One region of the Mesorhizobium sp. M1396 genome, then DNA from elsewhere that is predicted to be linked to it. Evidence: predicted binding sites of a transcription regulator. Region 1 holds the regulator's gene; each other region holds the start of a gene.
What was found. Region 1 encodes LexA, which represses DNA repair genes until DNA is damaged. Its sites were predicted from a motif close to TGTTCNNNNTGTGTTCNG; they were not measured.
Positions count from the first base shown of each region.

Region 2: the regulator LexA is predicted to act here: its motif matches at 3,308-3,325, upstream of dinB (DNA polymerase IV).
Region 3: the regulator LexA is predicted to act here: its motif matches at 2,603-2,620, upstream of NKH02_RS03820 (ImuA family protein).

Region 1 covers NZ_JAMYLA010000044.1:40,882-45,649, forward strand. The annotation lists gene kynU (kynureninase) at 1-1,095, shown strand, start outside; gene lexA (transcriptional repressor LexA) at 1,541-2,293, shown strand; gene NKH02_RS25010 (ComEC/Rec2 family competence protein) at 2,287-4,755, opposite strand.
Region 2 covers NZ_JAMYLA010000088.1:6,782-11,549, reverse strand. The annotation lists gene NKH02_RS32520 (FGGY-family carbohydrate kinase) at 1-840, shown strand, start outside; gene NKH02_RS32515 (cupin domain-containing protein) at 980-2,011, shown strand; gene dinB (DNA polymerase IV) at 2,030-3,277, opposite strand; gene NKH02_RS32505 (winged helix-turn-helix transcriptional regulator) at 3,633-4,049, opposite strand; gene NKH02_RS32500 (dihydrofolate reductase family protein) at 4,161-4,748, shown strand; gene NKH02_RS32495 (2OG-Fe(II) oxygenase) at 4,764-4,768, opposite strand, start outside.
Region 3 covers NZ_JAMYLA010000004.1:54,076-58,843, forward strand. The annotation lists gene NKH02_RS03800 (adenylate/guanylate cyclase domain-containing protein) at 1-652, shown strand, start outside; gene NKH02_RS03805 (hypothetical protein) at 1,329-1,661, opposite strand; partial or broken gene NKH02_RS03810 (AhpC/TSA family protein) at 1,974-2,069, opposite strand; partial or broken gene NKH02_RS34510 (AhpC/TSA family protein) at 2,072-2,219, shown strand; gene NKH02_RS03815 (hypothetical protein) at 2,311-2,439, opposite strand; gene NKH02_RS03820 (ImuA family protein) at 2,652-3,410, shown strand; gene NKH02_RS03825 (Y-family DNA polymerase) at 3,325-4,768, shown strand, end outside.

The DNA of each region.
Region 1 (4,768 bases):
CAGCAGGCGGCGACCCAGGAATGGGCCCAGGATCTCATCCGGGCCTGGAATACAGCCGGATGGTTCGAGATGCCGATCGAACTCGGCGATCAGCTTGGACGCCTGATCGGAGCCGCGGCCGGCCAGACCGTCGTCTGCGACACGACGTCGACCAACATCTACAAGGTGCTGCATGCGGCGATGGAGATGCGGCCCGGCCGGTTGGCCATCGTCGCCGAGGGTGACAGTTTTCCCACCGACCTGTACATCGCCGAAGGCGTGGCCTCGACCCGGGATGGCGCCTTGCTGCGCCTCGCGGGCGTCGACGCGCCAACCATCGAAGAGCTGATCGACGAAAGCGTCGCGGTGGTGCTGGTCAACCACGTCAATTACAAATCCGGTGAACTGCGCGACATGACGGCGCTGACGCGCAAGGCTCATGCGGCCGGAGCGCTGATCGTCTGGGATCTCTGCCACACCGCGGGCGCTCTGCCGGTCGAGCTCGATCATGCAAATGCTGATTTCGCTGTCGGCTGCACCTACAAGTACCTCAACGGCGGTCCGGGCGCGCCAGCCTTCATCTATGCCGCCCAGCGCCACCACGGCGAGATCAGCCAGCCACTCAGCGGCTGGTGGGGGCATGCACGGCCCTTTGCCTTCGAACGGGGTTATGTTGCCGGCACCGGTATCCGCCGCTTTCTGTGCGGCACGCAGCCGGTCCTGTCGATGCGGGCGCTCAAAGGCGCGCTTGCCATCTGGAACGACGTCGACATGGCGGCATTGCGAAAGAAAAGTGTCGCGCTGACCGAACTGTTCATCCAGCTCGTCGAAGCGAAGTGCGGCGCCTATGGTCTCACGCTGGAGAGCACTCGCGACGCGACCAGGCGCGGCAGCCATGTGTCGTTCCTTCACGATCATGGCTATCAAATCATGCGGGCGCTGATCGAGCGCGGAGTGATCGGTGACTTCCGCGCGCCGTCAACCATCCGTTTCGGATTTACGCCGCTCTATGTCGGCTACAAGGACGTGTGGCTGGCGGTCGAGGTGCTGGAAGACATTCTGCGCACGAGTGCATGGAAGGACCAGCGTTTCGCCGTCAAGGAGGCCGTGACCTGACGCGGCCGTCCCGACGATCTGTTGTCGCGTCTTGCCCCCAGGTCGGATGACGGAGGACGAATTTTTCAACTCGCGAATGCGTTCGCCGCTGGTGGCCGGCGCAGGCTGCAATAGATTAACCAAGGTTGGCATTTTGGCTTCGTTTCGTTCACGGCAAACGAACGCCCGGAAAGCTGGAAATGCGCCCGTCGCGGATCCATGGGCAGCTCATGCCAGGCTTGAGCCAAGGGTGGGCCACAGCCCATTAACCATAACAATTTCAATGCCGGCAAGCGCATTGTGACGGCATACAGTCGTCGACGAGGCCCGCTGGCGAGCGCCAATAATTTCGACCCCCCTAATAAATTCATTAAACTTTAAACAGTTGCGGAACACAACTGGAACAGATAGTGTTTGTTCTGGGTTTGTTTTTCCGATTCTGGTTTCAGGTACCCTGGGGGCCGCCATGCTGACGCGCAAGCAACACGAACTGCTGATGTTCATCCATGAACGCCTGAAGGAAAGCGGCATTCCGCCATCCTTCGACGAGATGAAGGAGGCGCTCGACCTTGCCTCCAAATCCGGGATTCATCGTTTGATCACGGCACTGGAAGAGCGCGGCTTCATTCGCCGGCTGCCCAACCGGGCACGCGCGCTGGAAGTGCTGCGGCTGCCGGACTCGATCGCACCCGGCCTCAACGCGGCAAAGAAGTTCTCTCCAAGCGTCATCCAGGGCAGTCTTGGTCAGGCCAGTCTCGGCCAGGGCGGCCTTGGCCGGCAGATCAGGCCAGCGTCTTCGCGGATGTCTTCAGCAGGCAATGACGACGACGTGGTCGCCGCCGTGTCGATCCCCGTGATGGGGCGCATCGCCGCCGGTGTGCCGATCGATGCCATCCAGCACCAGACGCATTCGATCTCGGTGCCGCCAGACATGATCATGGGCGGCGAGCACTATGCGCTGGAGGTCAAGGGCGACTCGATGATCGAGGCCGGCATCTTCGACGGCGACACCGTCATCATCCGCAATGCCGATACGGCGAGCCCTGGCGAGATCATCGTGGCGCTGGTGGATGAAGAGGAAGCGACGCTGAAGCGGTTCCGCCGCAAGGGCGCCTCGATTGCTCTCGAAGCCGCCAATCCGGCCTATGAAACCCGTATTTTCGGGCCAGACAGGGTCAAGGTGCAGGGCAAGCTCGTTGGCCTGATCCGCCGCTACTGAGGCAGCTGCGGTTTAACGACTGGCTTCTCGGGTCTCTTGAAGGGCGGCAGGCCTCTCGCCTCGCGCGAAAACTTGCGTTGCGCGTGCCAGGGTCGATATGGCCTGTCCACGGCGAAGCTGATTGTCGCCGGCGTGGTCGCCGATTGGCGATCGAAGAAGACGGCAGCACTGCCTTTGCGGGCCAGTTGCCGTTTGGTGATGACCAGAACCAGCGGGTTGTGACAGGCGTCATAGGCCGTCGCGTCATTGATGACGATCAGGTCGGCGAAACCACAGGCTTTCCAGGTGTCTTTTCGGTCCTCGATATAGGCAATGAACGCGCCAGACGGATGCCTGGCGAGACAAACGCCTGATGTGCAATAGAACGGCGCTCCGGGCGGCATTTCAGCCGCATCCGCGACGTCGAATTGACCGTCGCCTTCGTCGAACACCTCCGGCACGATGATGCTTTCGGATGTCAGCGCACGCTTCCAGTTGTCGACGGTGAATTCGTTCGGCCTGGCCCGGCTGACCGCGAGTTCGCCGCCGCCGATCGGCAACGCAACCAGCCGTGCGTCCTCCGAGATCAGCACGTCGGGTGCGCGCGTGTCCGAGACCGTCAGCAGGCCGGCAAGCGCGAAAGGAAGAGCTGCCAGCCGCAGCCATGTCGTCGCCATCGTCGCGATGACAAGGGCAATCGCCACCAGAAGAACAGACTGCTGCGAAATCAAGCCGATTGCGTCGACTGGCGAACGCTCGGAAATCCATCCGGACATTGCGATCATCGCCGTCAGGCCTTTGCCCATTACATAAAGAAAGGGGCCGTCGGCGCCGAATGGCATCGCCAGTGCGCTGAGGACTGCGAAAGGCATGACGACCAGTGATACGATCGGCATGATCGCCAGATTGGCGAACAGGCTGAGCGGCGACACACGCTGAAAATGCCAGATGGCAAACAGCGCCGTGGCGCCGCCGGCGATGATGGAAGTCATGGAAAGGCCGCCTGCCGCCAGCAGGAATTTTCGCGTCAGGAAACCAGGCAGCGACCGCTTTGGCGGCGGTGGTCTCGTCTTTCCCGCACGATGCTCCGACCAGCCGGCATAGGCGCCGACCAGCGCCGCGGTTGCGGCGAAGGACATCTGGAAACTCGGGCCGACCACTTCATGCGGCGACACCACGATGACGGCGATCGCCGAAACTGCTAGATTGCGCATGGTGAGTGCCGCCCGATCGAACAGCACGGCAATCAGCATCACCGCCAGCATGATGAAGCTGCGCTCGGCGGCGACGACGACGCCTGAGATGATGAGATAGGCGGCGATCGAGAACAGTGCCGCGACGGCGGCGTATTTCTTGACCGGACGACGCGCGGAAAAGTCCGGAAACAAGGCGAAGGCGCCGCGCAGCAACCCCATGATGGTGCCGGCGACGAGCGCCATATGCAGTCCGGAAATGGAGATGATGTGGTAGATGCCGGTACGCCGCATAGCTTCGTTGATGTCATCGGGAATGCCGGCGCGCACGCCGACGATCAGCGCCGCGGCGATCTCGCCCTCGGCGCCACCGACGCTGCCCCTGATGTGGTCGGCAATCGCTTCACGGGCTTTTTCTATCCCCGAGGAAAGGCGGGCCGATATCGGCATGCCGCCGTCATCGGTGACGATAAGTTTTGGATTGCCGAGAAAGAACCCGCTGCCGCCGATGCCGGCGAAATAGCTGTCGAAGGAGAAGTCGTAGCTGCCCGGCCGCACCGGCCCGGTCGGCGGCAACAGCTTGGCATATCCAGTGATCAGGGAGCCGGCGATCATGTCCGCCGGGATCTTTCGCGCCGAAAGTCGCACCCGCTCCGGCGCATAGCGCAGTTTCGGCCTTGCAGTCGATGTGACGTCGATGGTCAGCCGGATACGACCGCTCTCCATCCGGTCGAGCGAAACGACGCGGCCGGTCACTTGCGTCGAGATTTCCGAGCCCAGCATCTGCGTTCCCGCCCGCCATGTCTCGACCTTTGCGGCGAGCAGGCCGAGCGCGCACAAAAGTGCCGCCATGAAGCACAGATGGGTTTTCGGCCAGGAACGCGAGACCAGCGCACAGAGCCCCGCCAAGATGACAACTGCGACAGGCTTTGCGAAGTCAGGTTCCGCCGCCAGCGAAAAATAGCCGATCGCTCCGCTCGCCAGGCAGACCGGCACCAGCAGGAAGGCCACGCCTCGGTCGAGTTCCAGGCCCGCTGCCATGGCCACGCCATGGCGCAGGCGCGGCAGCGAAATCCGGCCGATTTGCCGGCGTACGCGCACGATCCTGCCGACTTCGGCAACTGGAACCGGGGCGGAGGCATCCGCTTGCAACGGCGCCTTGCCGGGATCCGGCACGAGGGGCGATGGCGGCGGCAATGAAGCCGGCAACGGCGCTGCAAACAGGGACCGCTCGCTGACGCCAGTGACAGCGTCCTCGCCCTGATCCGAGCCCCAGCCTCGTCCAGCCATCGGGTCTGCCCCT
Region 2 (4,768 bases), on a different contig from region 1:
GCGCATGCCGGCGGCGTCGGCACGGTCGGCGCGCGTGGCGAGTTCGGCAGTGTTCTGTCGCGTATGGCCTATGTCTTCGGCACCTCGGCCTGCACCATGTCGTCGACCGCGCAACCTGCCTTCGTAGACGGCGTCTGGGGTCCGTATTTCTCGGCCATGGTGCCGGGCCTGTGGTTGAACGAGGGCGGCCAATCGGCGGCCGGTGCGGCCATCGACCATCTGGTGCGCATGCACCCGGCGGCCGGCGAAGCGACCGCCAAGGCGCAGGCCGAGGGCCTCAGCCTGAGCGCCTGGCTGTCGCTGCAAGCGCAAAGCCGCAACGGGGCCGCGGCAACGCCGGCGCTGGTCGGCGGCATCCATGTGGTGCCAGAATTCCTCGGCAACCGCGCGCCTTTCGCCGATCCGGACGCACGCGCGCTGATTGCCGGGCTCGATCTCGACACCAGCCTCGACAGCCTGGTCGCGCTCTATGTCGCCGGCGTCTGCGGGCTCGGCTACGGCGCTCGCCAGATCGTGCGAGCCGAGCATGAGAAAGGCATCGCCGTCGACACCATCGTCGTCAGCGGCGGCGCCGGGCAGAGCCCGCTGGTGCGCCAGCTGCTGGCCGATACGACAGGCATGGTGGTGGTGGCATCGACCTCGCCGGAGCCGGTGCTGCTCGGCTCGGCGATGCTGGGTGCGGTCGCCGCCGGAACATACAAGGATGTGGCGGCGGCCATGGCCGGCATGTCGGAACTCGGCGAGGTCTATCATCCCGACGCTACGCTGGCCGGCTGGCATGCCAAGCGCTTCGCCGCGTTCGAGCTGCTGCAGCAGGCCGGCAAGGCCATCCGAGGTTGAAGCGAGCGGCTCCTGTCGGGCTCTGTCAGGAACGTGGCGAACACCGCTTGGCTACGATGTAGGAAGCTGGCAGCTTTGCTCTGTCGTGGACGCTCCTGCGGCTTGCGACGAGGGCAGGGCGACAGAACCAGGAGGCCGTATGGCAGACGAAGCGAAAGCGCCCGTGCCATTCGCATCGGATGAGGTGCCGTGGACGGAATGGTCCGATGTGCCGCGCTTCGGCGTGCGCTACCGGCATTTGTCGTTGGCCGCTCTCGGCGAAAACCACCATGTCGGCGTGGCGATCGAGGAGTTGCCGGTGGGCAAGCAGACCTCGCCGGCGCATTACCATATCCTCGAGGAAGAGCATGTCTTCATCCTCGAAGGGATACTCACCGCTTATGTCGGCGACGCCGCCTATGTCATGAAGTCCGGCGACTATATCTGCTTTCCGGCAGGTGCCGCGGCGGGGCATTGCCTGATCAACACCAGCGCTGCGCCGTGCCGTTATGTCATCGTCGGCGAGCGCAACCCGAACGACGTGGTCGTCTACACCGCCTCCAACAAGGTGCTGGTGCGCGCGCTGGGCAGTCGCGCGATCTTCGATCTCGCGGCGACCCGAAGCTACTGGGACGGCGAGAACACCGGCCTTGCCGCCGGCGATCCGTTGCCGTCGAATGGGACGGCCGGTGTCGCCAAACCCCCGGCAGCGCCGATCCCGGCGATCGCCAGCGATACCGTCGAATGGAAGGTCGAAGGCGAAGGCCCTCGGTTCGGCGGCCGGTCCAGGCACCTGACCCATGCGGCTCTGGGGCGGTCCGATTATCATGTCGGCATGCTGATCGAGGCGCCGGCCCCCGGCATGCGCCTGGCGCCCCGGCACTACCACATGCTCGAAGAGGAGCACGCGCTGATCCTGGAAGGGCAGGTGGCGCTGCTGCTTGGCGAGGAGCGCCACGAGATGAAGGCCGGCGACTATGCCTGCTTTCCCGCCGGCCGGCCGGTTGGTCATTCCTTCCTCAACAGCGGCACCGGGCCGTGCCGCTATCTGATGATCGGCGAGCACAATCCCAATGAGGTCTGCGTCTATCCCGATTCCAACAAGATGGGGGTCGACGCCTTGCGCCGGCGCGACGGCATTTTCGACATGGCAGCGGTGCGACGGTACTGGGATGGCGAAGAGACGCAATAGCGCCCGGCTGTCTCGGCCTCACAATTCCTTCTCCGCCAGTTCCCTGAACTCGTCGGGCACCGAGCGCGCTGCTTCCAGCGCCACCGTGCCGTAGCCGACCGCCTGTTTGCCGAAGCGTTCGCGGATCTTGTCGATGGCGCGGTCGGCGTCGAAGCGTGCCAGGCCTTTCCTGGTACCGGGCCGGCGTTTCTCATCGGCGAGGCCGAGGGGCAGTTCGAGCTGCAGCTCGAAGCTTTCCTCGAGATGTGAGACCGAGATCGCGAGCAGGGAGATCAGCTTCTCGTGCGGATGGTCGGCGAGCACGCCGCGCACCAGGTCGCCGGCGATCTCGGCCAGCATGGTTGTCGCCGAGATCGGCTGGTCGAGCGTGATCGAGCGCGTGACGGCGCTGAGATCGGCAAAGCGCACGCGCACGGTCACGGTGCGGCCGGGCCTCGCCTTGGCGCGCAACCGGCTGGCGACACGGTCGGCCAGGTGCAGCAAAGTGGGCACGATGACCCGCGCCACGGCCGGCTTCTGGCCAAGCGCCGATTGCGCGCCGGCCGAGTGCGCGCGGCGCTTCGTCTCCAGCTTGCGCGGGTCGCGGTTCCACGACAGCGCGGCGAGTTTTTCGCCGGCGGCGGGACCGAGCAGCCGCGTCAGCGCGCCGCTGTGGGTCCGGGCCAGCTGGCCGATGGTCTCGACGCCGATCTCGGCCAGCCGCGCCCTGGTCGCCGGGCCGACGCCCCACATCAAGCCGACCGGCAGATCGTGCAGGAAGGCAAGCTCGCTGCCGGGGTCGACGACCACCAGCCCGTCGGGCTTGGCGACCTGCGAGGCGATCTTGGCCAGATGCTTGGTGCGCGCCACGCCGATCGAGATCGGCAGGCCGAGTTCGGCCCGCACGCGGCGGCGGATGGTCGTGGCGATCTCTTCTGGCTGCCCGAACAAATGCGTGCAGCCGGCGACATCGGCAAAGGCCTCGTCGATGGAGATGCGCTCGACCAATGGGGTGAAATCGTCGAGCACCTTGATCGCCGCGTCGCCCAGCCGCTGGTAGTGGTTGAAATTGCCGCCGACGAAGATCAGCTGCGGGCAGAGCTCGCGCGCCTTGCGTCCCGGCATGCCGCCACGCACGCCGAAGGCGCGCGCCTCATAGGAGGCAGCGAGCACAACACCGCCACCGACCGCGATCGGCTTGCCGCGCAGCGACGGGTCGAGCAACTGCTCGACCGAGGCGTAGAAGGCGTCGAGATCGGCATGCAGGATGGTGGCTGTCGTTTCCATCCGGCCGCATATCCAACGTTGCTGATAGACCTGAACAAATAGAGAACAAAAGGGGGTGATTTGTCAAGCGGAGAGCGGTTTGCGGAATGCCTGGTGAGGTAATCGCTCTCGGTTCGAATGCGTCGCCAAAACCGCAGCGGTAGCGCTGCCCCTCACCTGCCTGCCGGCATCCTCTCCCCGGAGAGGGGCGCTCTCATCGACGGTTTCGCCAACCACCAGCGTTGCAAAAATGGATGCCGGCGTTGCGGCCAGCCCCCTTCTCCCCGTCGCTATACGGGGAGAAGTGCCCGGCAGGGCGATGAGGGGCGGCGGCCACCTTGCAGAGGAGAGTGGTGCTGTTCACGGACCGCGACTACTAGCCAACATGCTCCGCTCGCAACGCCGCCTTCATTCGTTCCAGTTCGGGCTCGCCGCCCGCCGCCAGCTCGTCGGCGATCCGCGCCAGTCTGTCGTCGGCACTACGGTGCTTGCTGCCCCATGCGCCAAGCGTGGCCAGCACGGGCAGCAGGTCGATGCCGGCCTCGGTCAGCCGATAGACAGTCTTCAGCCCATGCGTCGGGTCCTCGCTGCGGGTAAGGATGCCTTCCTGCTGCAGCGTCTGCAGCCGCTCGGCCAGCGTGCGCGACGAGATGCCTTCGTCGGACTGCAGGAATTCGCGAAAATGCTTTTTCCCGGCGAAGACCAGGTCGCGAATGATGAGCAGCGTCCAGCGGTCGCCGAGCAGTTCCAGCGACAGGTTGATCGGGCAGCCTGATTTTTCACGGGTCGACATTTCTATGCTTCCATTTTTAAATCGCTTTACTATTGACATCATTTTTACCTTGGGTCAATGGTTCCGAAAGTAAACCAAATTTCTTTCGAGCCTGACGACCGGGAGACGACAATGAAAAAGCTGATCCTGCAGATGCAGATGTCGGTCGACGGTTTTGTCGGCGCCAATGAGGACCACCGCTGGCAGCTCTGGGGGTGGGGCGACGATATCGGCTGGGACGAGGTGCTGAAGCAGGATTTCAACGCCGTCTTTTCCGGCATCGACACCATCCTCCTCAGCCGCAAGATGGCGGAGGAAGGCTATCTCAGCCATTGGAGCAAGGCAGCGAAGAAGTTTCCGCGCGACCCGTTCTATGCTTTCGCGCAACGCGTCGTCGACGCCCAGAAGGTGGTGCTGAGCGACAAGCTTGAGCAATCGGCGTGGGAGCGCACGAGGCTGGCCAGCGGCGACCTGACGCGCGAAATCAATACGCTGAAGGCGGGCGAAGGCGGTGACATGGCCGTCTTCGGCGGCGCCGGTTTCGCCTCGGCGCTGATCGCGGCCGGGCTGGTCGACGAGTTCCAGCTGTTCATCAACCCGGCGGTGCTGGGTGCCGGACGCCGCATCTTCGACCAGGGCGGTTTCCAAAACTTGGCGCTGCTCGGCTCGAAGGCCTATGCCTGCGGCTTGGTGATCAACCGCTATGCTCCGGCGGGGTGAGGCGGCTCACCATCTTCACT
Region 3 (4,768 bases), on a different contig from region 1:
GGCGATCGCACTTGATCCGGAATATGCCGAGGCGCACCGCTGGTTGGCGCTGAACCTTTGGTTGGGCTGGGAGTTCTGGGGCGAGCCGATGGACCCCAACCGGGCAAGGGCCTTGGCAGAAGCACAACAGGCCGTCGCGCTCGATCCTAACGATGCCGGGAACCACTGGGTATTGGGCATCATCCTCGGACATGAACGTCGCTGGGCTGAATCGGATGCTGAGTTCGATGCTACCGTGAAACTGGATCCGAACTATGCCGACGCATGGGCGATGCGCTCGGATCTGATTACGCTGAACGGTCGACCAGCCGATGGCGTCGAACACGTACGCAAGGCGCTCCGGCTCAACCCGCACCCACCCGGTTGGTATTACTGGATGTTGGGGCAGGCCCAATATGCACTGCGCGACTACGAGTCCGCCGTCCAGACGCTTCGCAGGCCCGAAACCTATCGAACAACATCGCGCCGCATCCTTGCGGCGAGCCTGGCACAACTCGGGCGTCCTGAGGAGGCGCGCCGGGAGGCACAGATGTTCATGATGAGCAATCCGAATTTCACAATCCGGCATTGGTCCGCCTCGCAACCTTTCCGCGATGAAAACGTACGGCGGCATTTTGTGGAGGGCTATCGCTTGGCCGGGCTGCCAGAATGAACATGGCGGGGCCGTCTGACATGGCCAACGAAGACTTGCGGCACCGGATCGCGCGACGCGAGGATCTCGCGGCCATCACCGTGCTTATGGATGCGGCGTCGCCGAACTTCAGAAGCCCTTTCTTGACACACCCAGATCCGATCCAGCCGTTCAATCATGGGCTGGACACGCAGCTTGTCGATGACAGCACCTATTTCGTCGTGGAGCAAGGCGGCGTCCTGGCAGGTTGCGGGGGGCTGGAGCCGGCGCACGACGATGTACGGTGGGGAATCAGTCGCCCGGGCGTAACGCGGCGTTGCTTGACCCCGCCAAGGACGAGCGGCGATCAGGTTGCGCGATCTGATTTGATTTCGCGTTCTGCGAGAGCGTCGATTCCACCGCCACGCTGATCGCGCCTGCCGTTTTGGGAGGAACCAGAACTTCGCCGTGATGCAGTCCTTCCTCGACGCGCACACGGAGTGAGCGGTAGGTGGTTGCGCGGATGACCGTATCGGATCAGATGACGACGTTGTACAGGTCTACCTGAACGTCCGCCGTTTTACGATGCGCAGCTGAAGCTGCCGGTTCCCCACCACGATATTTGGCGTCGGCACAGCGAAGAACGGCTCTTAACAGACTAGAAGCACGGTCCACCAATGCCGTTTCTCGGACACACTGACGACGTCGTTCTTCTGTTTTAGCGATGCTGTTCAACGAAAGTTTTACAGGCGGGTGACAACTGCCCCATCTTGCTCTGAAGATCGCATTTGCCAATCGGCGTCGTTCCGCAAAGCGATTTGTAATCACGGTTGCATGCCTTGCCTTGGAAAGATTTGAAAGTTTTAACTTGCTTTGGGCTGGTTCCGCTCGCTGGAACTAGGCCGGAACCAATGTCCATCGCGCCATCCTTGCCGCCCTTGCCGCCCTTGCCACCTCCGCCTCCCCCTCTCGCAGAGGCGATGCCAGAAATGGCGGCGTATGCGACAGTTGCACCCATCATGGAGAGCAGTGCACGACGCGATGTAGACATTGTTCAATCTCCCCTTTTACTTTCTCATTAGCTAAATTAGCACAAGCGAATGTAGATTCATAATTCGGTGTTTCGATCGAAATTCGCCGAGCGTCCCGCGCGTCCGTCCATCTCGGGCTTCGCTTATTGGGTGATTTCGCCGTCGCCGGCTCGGGCCGATGCGGTTCGACAACAACAAAACAGGAGATCCCCACATGCAGCGGTTGAGAGAGTTCAAGGGCACCACCTTCCGAATCCGTCATGGAGGGCTCCAACCCGAACGGCGGGACGGAAGGTTTTTCGATGCGGGCCGCGGCGCGAGGGTTCGCCCTCCGGGTCGGATGCGCTAAGAAGACCGGGTAGCGGATGGTAACGGAAGTAGAGCCGCGCACGTTCGACCGGGGTCTTGACCACTGCGAGACATTCTACCGATCTCGCGCGACGGCAAGATCGCGCTCGACGATTTTCGAGGCCGCAGCCCGTTGTTGGTCGGTTTGTTTCGAGGGCCTGCACTGTCCATTCTGCCGGCGCCATGTCGCGGCGATGGCGCAGCTCAATCCGGCCCTGAAGGAGAAAGGCGCGCCTCGAACACAATATTCGGTACCCGGTCGCCCGCCTGCAGCGGACGGTCGACACTACTCGTGGACATGGACAACCTCCTCGCCCCGGATCAGTCAAGAAAAGGCAGCACGACATGCGCTTTGGGGTTGAGCCCGTGCTGGGGGCGCAAAACTTCCTGCGCCAGGGCAAAATAGCTTTCGGCCTCTGCCATATTGCCGAGGTCGAGATTACGCGCCATCCCAGCCATCGTAACACGAAAAGAGCATCAGCGGTCGCCGGTTTCGCGAGCCGTCTCGAGCGCCGCGGTAAACAGTGCGTCGTCTCATCCGAGGTTTCCGAGAGCATCGAATGCCCTCCTTCCGCGGGGCACGACATCATCCCGGTTGACTCTTGGCCAAGACGAGAACAAATGTAGAACATATCACGGGCTTTCCGCGTTTCAAGGGTCAGATGAGTGTATCGGCGCCCCCTGCTGCCATTTCCGACCTTCGAGAACGCATCGCGCGCCTCGAAGGCGGAAAGGCGCGCGCCCGAATGGTTTTGCCGTTCGGAGTGGCCGCGATCGACAGGGTTCTGCCGGGAGGCGGGTTGACTTTTGGCGGTCTGCACGAGGTCGCGGGCGGTGGCAATGGCGCCGTCGATGGCGCAGCGGCGGCACTCTTCGCTGCCGGTATTGCCGCGCGCACGGTGGGCAAGGTGCTGTGGTGCGTTACCCGGCCCGATCTGTTCGCGCCTGCGATCGAACAGGCCGGCCTTCCTCCGGGACGGGTAATCTATGTCGAAGCCGGCGACGAAAAATCCGTTCTTGCCTGTTTCGAAGAGGGTCTTCGCGGAGGTTTTGGCGCTGTCGTTGCCGAGATTGCACGGCTTTCGATGACGGCCTCACGGCGGCTTCAGCTCGCCGCCGAAAGCTCCGGCGCCATCGGCATCGCCATTCGCCGCTGGCGTCGGCAGACGGAGGCAACGGATTTTGGGCAGCCAACCGCCGCAGAGACACGCTGGCGGGTGTCGGACCTGCCGTCGACGCCATTGCCTGTACAGGGAGTCGGGCGTGCGCGCTGGCAGCTTGAACTGATCCGATGCCGTGCAGGAGAGAGTGCAGATTTCATAGTGGAGGCTTGCGATGCCAAGGGTCGTATCGCTCTTCCTTCCGATGTGGCCGACAGACCGCTTCAGAAGGAAATCGGGCGACGCCGCGCCTCCGCCTGAGACGCCGCTCGTCCTCATCGGCCGTGATGGTCGTCGCCGTGTCGTGCTTGCGGCCGACGCGGCAGCACGCAACGCCGGCCTGCGCATCGGCATGCCGGCGAGCAAGGCGCAGGCGCTGGTCCCGGGCCTGATTGTCCATGATGCCGAGCCCGAGGCCGACGAGATCGCGCTCGAGCGGTTGGCGTTGTGGGCGCTGCGCCGCTATGCACCTGTCGTCGCCTCGGATCCACCGGACGGCATCGTCATCGACACGACCGGCGCCGAACATCTGCATGGCGGCGAGGCGGCGATGCTGACCGAAATGGTGGCGCGGCTTGGCGGCTCCGGCTTCGCCGCGCGTGCCGCGGTCGCTGACAGCTGGGGTGCCGCCCACGCTCTGGCCCGCTTCAGTACAGGGCAGACGCTTGTGGTTCCATCCGGCGAGATTGCACAAGCGATCCTGCCTTTGCCGATCGCTGCCCTTCGCCTGCCCGCCGTGGCAATCGATAGCCTGAGGCGGCTGGGGTTCGAGACAATTGCGGATCTCACCGGCACGCCACGCGCGTCGCTCGCCTTGCGTTTTGGGCCGGAGGCCGGCCGCCGCCTCGACCAGGCGTTCGGACGCGTGAGCGAACCGATCGAGCCGATCCGGCCGGAGGAGATCGTCGAAGTGCGCCGCAATTTTGCCGAGCCGATCGGCGCGGCAGAAACAATCGCGCGCTATACCGGCAAGCTGGTCGCTGAACTGTGCGCCTCACTCGAGACGCGAGGGCTTGGCGCACGCCGGCTCGATCTTCTGTTCTTGCGCGTCGACAACCGCATCGAGGCGATCCGTGTCGGCACAGCAATGCCGGTGCGTGACACGAAGCGCTTGACCCGGCTTCTCACAGATAAAATAGAAACTATCGATCCCGGCTTCGGCATCGAGCTGATGCGGCTTGCCGCGACCGCTGCCGAGCCGCTGCGGTCCAGGCAGATGATTTCCTCGCTCGCCGAGGCGTCCGAACCCGATGTGTCGGATGTGATCGACATCCTCGCCAACCGTGTCGGCGAGGACCGGCTCTATCGCTTCGCGCCGGTGCAGAGCGACGTCCCCGAACGGTCGGTTCAACGCATTGCCCCAATTGCACCTGATACCGGCGAGGGCTGGCCCGGCCATTGGCCGCGCCCAGCCCGCTTACTGCCGCGACCCGAGCCGATCGAGACGGTCGCACTTCTTCCCGATCATCCGCCCGTGACCTTTACCTGGCGCGGCGTCCGCCGGCGTGTGAAACGGGCGGATGGTCCGGAACGCGTCTTCGGGGAATGGTGGAAGCGCGACGCCGAGCTCGCGGCGGTGAGGGACTATTTCCAGGTCGAGGATGAGAGCGGCGAGCGCT